DNA from 2 places in the Actinoplanes sp. NPDC089786 genome. Region 1 is predicted to be linked to the other one. Evidence: riboswitches for the same ligand, from Rfam matches in the RefSeq annotation. Region 1 holds a riboswitch; the other holds the start of a gene.
The links. Region 1 has a riboswitch for ZMP and ZTP ahead of AB0O15_RS25370 (tetrahydrofolate dehydrogenase/cyclohydrolase catalytic domain-containing protein). Riboswitches for the same ligand answer to the same signal wherever they lie in the genome.
Positions count from the first base shown of each region.

Region 2: it holds a riboswitch for ZMP and ZTP, as region 1 does, so the genes downstream of both, AB0O15_RS38440 (glycine hydroxymethyltransferase) here and AB0O15_RS25370 (tetrahydrofolate dehydrogenase/cyclohydrolase catalytic domain-containing protein) in region 1, are expected to answer to the same signal.

Region 1 covers NZ_JBFBGU010000009.1:136,850-139,229, forward strand. Annotated here, with positions in the region: gene AB0O15_RS25365 (FAD-dependent oxidoreductase) at 1-542, shown strand, start outside; gene AB0O15_RS25370 (tetrahydrofolate dehydrogenase/cyclohydrolase catalytic domain-containing protein) at 539-1,402, opposite strand; ZMP/ZTP riboswitch at 1,414-1,498, opposite strand; gene AB0O15_RS25375 (DUF1616 domain-containing protein) at 1,506-2,380, opposite strand, start outside.
Region 2 covers NZ_JBFBGU010000021.1:159,542-161,921, reverse strand. Annotated here, with positions in the region: gene AB0O15_RS38445 (sodium:proton antiporter) at 1-608, opposite strand, end outside; ZMP/ZTP riboswitch at 640-730, shown strand; gene AB0O15_RS38440 (glycine hydroxymethyltransferase) at 768-2,183, shown strand.

The sequences.
Region 1 (2,380 bases):
TGGGCGACGCGATGAACCTGGGCTGGAAGCTCGCGGCGACCGTACGCGGAACCGCGCCGGACGGCCTGCTCGACACCTACACCCCCGAGCGTCATCCGGTCGGCGCCCGGGTCCTCGACTGGTCGCGGGCCCAGGTGGCGGTGATGAGGCCCGGCCCGCACGCCGCGGCGCTCCAGGCCCTGATCCGCGACCTGCTCGGCACCCGGGACGGCACGACCTATGTGTACGAGCGGACCGCCGGCACGTCGATCCGCTACGACCTCGGCCAGGATCATCCGCTGGCCGGCCGTACCGCCCCGGACTTCCGGCTCGTGGACGGCACCCGCCTCGGCGACCTGCTCCAGGCCGGCCGGGGCGTCCTGCTCGACTTCGGGCCCGGCCGCCTGCGCGGCGTCGCTGACGACAGGATCCGGTACGCCACCGGGACGGCCGGGGACGGCCTCGGGGCCGGCGCCGTCCTCGTCCGGCCCGACGGCGTCGTGGCCTGGGCCGGCGAGGACGACCCGGACGCCGTCCGGCGCGCCGCCGCTGAGTGGTTCTAGCGGGTCGCCCGCTCGGCCGCCGTGACCGCGTTGCGGAACAGCATGGCCACGGTGGTCGGGCCGACGCCGCCCACCCGCGGGGTGATCGCCCCGGCCACCTCGGCCACCGACTCGTCGACGTCGGGCAGCAGGCGGCGGCCCTCGTAGCGGACGCCGGCGCCGATCACGGTCGCGCCCGGCCGGACGTGCTCGGGCTGGATGATGCCGGGCACGCCGGCCGCGGCGACCAGGATGTCGGCCCGGCGGGTGTAGCGGGCCCAGTCCGGCACGCCGGTGTGGACCACGGTGACCGCGGCGTTGGCGGTCGGCCGCTTCTGCGCGAGCAGCATCGCCAGCGGACGGCCGATCGTCGCGCCGCGGCCCAGGATGACCACCTCGTGGCCGGCCACCGGGATCTCGTAGTGCGCGAGCAGCGCCTCGATGCCGGCCGGGGTGCACGGGACCGGGCCGGGCCGGCCGCTGGAGAGCCGGCCCAGGTTCAGCGGGTGCATCCCGTCGACGTCCATGTCGGGGTCGACGGTCATCAGGGCGGCGTCGTAGTCGAGGTGGCCCGGGATCGGGTACTGGATGAGCAGCCCGTGCACCGCCGGGTCGTCGTTGAACCGGGCGATCACCCGGTTCAGGTCGTCCTGGTTCGCGTCGGCCGGCAGGTGCTCGTGCGGTGACACGAAGCCCAGCTCGGCGGCCTGCTTCTGCTTGATCCGGATGTACCCGGCGCTGGCCGAGTCGTCGCCCACCAGGATCGTCGCCAGGGCCGGCTCGACACCGCGGGCCCGCAGGTCGGCGGCGCGGCGGGCCACGTCGGCGAGCACCGCGCCGGCGACCGGAGCGCCGGGCAGCAGCCTTGCTGTGTCAGTCATGGGTTCTCCCGCGTGGGCACCCAGGCGGACGGCGCCCACGACCACGCTCCCCGATGGTGGTCGCCATCCTCGGTGCCGCCAGTCGCGTGAGGAAACCAACCTACTACTGCGCCGCCGCCACGATCACCGTGCGGTACGCGGCGGTGTCACCCGCGCGGTACAGGCCGATCGTCATCCGGGTCGCCGAGGGCAGCCGGATGGTGGCGCCCCACGCGCCGTCGCCGCCGGGGATGCGCCGCTCGATGATCTTGTTGCCGGTCGGGTCGGTCACCACCACGGTGTACGGCCCGTCCGCCTCGACCAGGCCGGTCGCCCGGATGTCGACGTCCCAGCCGTTGTCCGCGCCCACCGGGCCGGGCAGGTCGGAGTACAGGGTGGTGACGGTGACCTGGTAGCTGTCGTGCGAGTTGGCGTACGACAGCCAGCTCGCGCCACCGATCACGGCCAGCACCAGCAGCATCGGCAGCAGCTGCATGACCAGCGTGCGCCGCTCGAGCTTCTGCTCCGGCGAGGTCGGCGCGAACGGACCGGGCGGCGGCTTGGGCGCGTCGTCCCGGAAGACCGGGATCAGCTCGGTCTTCGGGCCCTCCTGCTCGTCCTCCTCCTCGCCCTGCCAGACCCGCTCGGGCACCGCCTTGAGGGCGAGCACGGCCAGGGTGATCCCGGCCAGGCCGAGCGCCCACGAGACCCGGTCGAGCTTGAAGCCGGCCACGTAGAGGAGCAGGCCGGAGACGATCATCGTGCCCAGGCTCAGCCCCGGCACCAGCACGGTCCGCTCGACCGCGCTCAGCGTCCGGTACCGGAAGATCAGCGCGATCAGGGCCAGGCCGGGCAGCAGCAGGCCGAGGGCCAGCCCGCCGGGGATGGCCAGCGCCCGCGGCCCGGCCAGCACCGCCGCGGCCGCCGCCACGGTGCCCGCCGCGGTGAGGACCGGCGCCGACAGCAGGACGGGGAGCGCGCGCGCCTTCACCGTCGTGG
Region 2 (2,380 bases), on a different contig from region 1:
CGCAGCCACAGGGCGCCGGCGGCGAGGATCCCGCCGATCGCCATCCCGGCGACCGCGGTGTAGAGGAACTTCCCGATCCCGCCGGCCCAGGTGGTGCTCTCGCCGCTGACCGCCGCCACCGCGATCGTGAACAGGGTCAGCGCGGTCGCGTCGTTGAGCAGGCTCTCGCCGGTGAGGATCGAGGTGACCCGTTTCGGCAGGCCGATCTCGCCACCGTGCGACACCGTGGTGATGGTGTCCGGCGGGGCGAGCACCGCACCCAGCACGAACGCCGCCGCCAGCCCCATCGACGGCAGCAGCCACGACGAGATCACCCCGAGCGCGGCCGTGGTCAGCAGGACCAGCAGGACACCGAGGGTGAGGATGGGCCGCAGGTTGGCGCCGAGCGACGTGAACGAGGCGGTCCGGGCGCCCGAGTAGAGCAGCGGCGGCACCACGATGGCCAGGATCAGCTCACTCTCCAGCTCGAGCCGCGGCAGCCCCGGTATGAAGGACGCGGCCGCGGCCAGCACCACGATGACCAGGCCGGGTTCGATGCCGCGCCGCTTGGCGATGGCGGACACCGCGATACCCAGTCCGATGATGAGCAGGATCTCGACACCGTTCACGTTGATCAACCTAGAGGCACCGGTATGCTTTGGCGCGGGCCGTGACTGGCGTGTTCGGATGGGCAACCATCGGGGAGCGGCCCCGTCACAGATGACGCCTGCCGTGCGCCTGGGCCTTTCCCGCACGTGTGCTGTGCTTGCACAAACCGTGGAGGTCCGATGAACGCCGAGTCCCAAGCCTTCCGCTCCGCTCTCGAGGTCGTCCGCACCATCGAGCCGCGCATCGCCGACGCGATCGCCCAGGAGCTCACCGACCAGCGTGAGTCGCTCAAGCTGATCGCCAGCGAGAACTACGCGTCACCGGCCGTTCTGCTGGCCATGGGCAACTGGCTGTCCGACAAGTACGCCGAGGGCACCATCGGCCGTCGCTTCTACGCCGGCTGCCAGAACGTGGACACCGTCGAGTCGGTCGCCACCGAGCACGCCCGCGAACTGTTCGGGGCGCCGTACGCGTACGTCCAGCCGCACTCCGGCATCGACGCCAACCTGGTCGCGTACTGGGCGATCCTGGCCGACCGGGTCGAGGTGCCGTACCTCAAGAAGTTCTCCAAGCGCCAGGTCAACGACCTGACCGACGCCGAGTGGGCCGAGCTCCGGGCGGCGTTCGGCAACCAGCGGATGCTCGGCATGTCGCTCGACGCCGGCGGCCACCTGACCCACGGGTTCCGCCCCAACATCAGCGGCAAGATGTTCGACCAGCGCAGCTACGGCGTCGACCCGGCCACCGGCCAGATCGACTACGAGGCGTTGCGGGCCACGGCGCGCGAGTTCAAGCCGCTGGTGATCGTCGGCGGCTACTCGGCGTACCCCCGCAAGGTGAATTTCCGCATCATGCGCGAGATCGCGGACGAGGTCGGCGCCACCTTCATGGTTGATATGGCCCACTTCGCCGGACTTGTCGCCGGCAAGGTCTTCACCGGCGACTTCGACCCCATCCCGCACGCCCACATCGTCACCACCACCACCCACAAGAGCCTGCGCGGCCCCCGCGGCGGCGCCGTCCTCTGCGGCCCCGAACTCTCCGACCAGGTCGACCGCGGCTGCCCGATGGTGCTCGGCGGCCCGCTGGCCCACGTGATGGCGGCCAAGGCGATCGCGTTCGCCGAGGCGCGGCAGCCGTCCTTCGCCGGCTACGCGCAGGCGATCGTCGACAACTCCCAGGCGCTGGCCGAGGGCCTGCTCCAGCGCGGCGTCCGGCTGGTCTCCGGCGGCACCGACAACCACCTCGTGCTGATCGACGTGCACCCGTTCGGGCTCACCGGCCGCCAGGCCGAGCAGGCGCTGCTCGACTCCGGCATCGTCACCAACCGCAACGCCATCCCGCAGGACCCCAACGGCGCCTGGTACACCTCCGGCATCCGCGTCGGCACGCCCGCGCTCACCAGCCGTGGGCTGGGCACGGCCGAGATGGATCAGATCGCCGAACTCATCCACACGGTGCTGTCCCAGACCACGCCGGCCGCGGGTTCGAAGGCCAAGTACAACCTCGACGCCGCCCTGGCCGACCGCATCGGCAAGCAGGCGACCGAACTGCTGGCCCCGTTCCCCCTCTACCCCAGCGTCGACCTGGGCTGAAATCACGATCAGGATGTCGTGCCTCGGTGGGTGGCGCCGATGGTCGCTCCCGCCGAGGCACCTTCGTCTCGCCGCCCATCTTCAAGATCAAGAGCTTGATGTCGTAGCTGGGTGGGTGGCGCAGACCGTCGCTCCCGCCGAGGCCGGGCACGAGGCTCCTGGCCGCTGCGCGTCCATAACGGAGCCGCGCGCCCTTC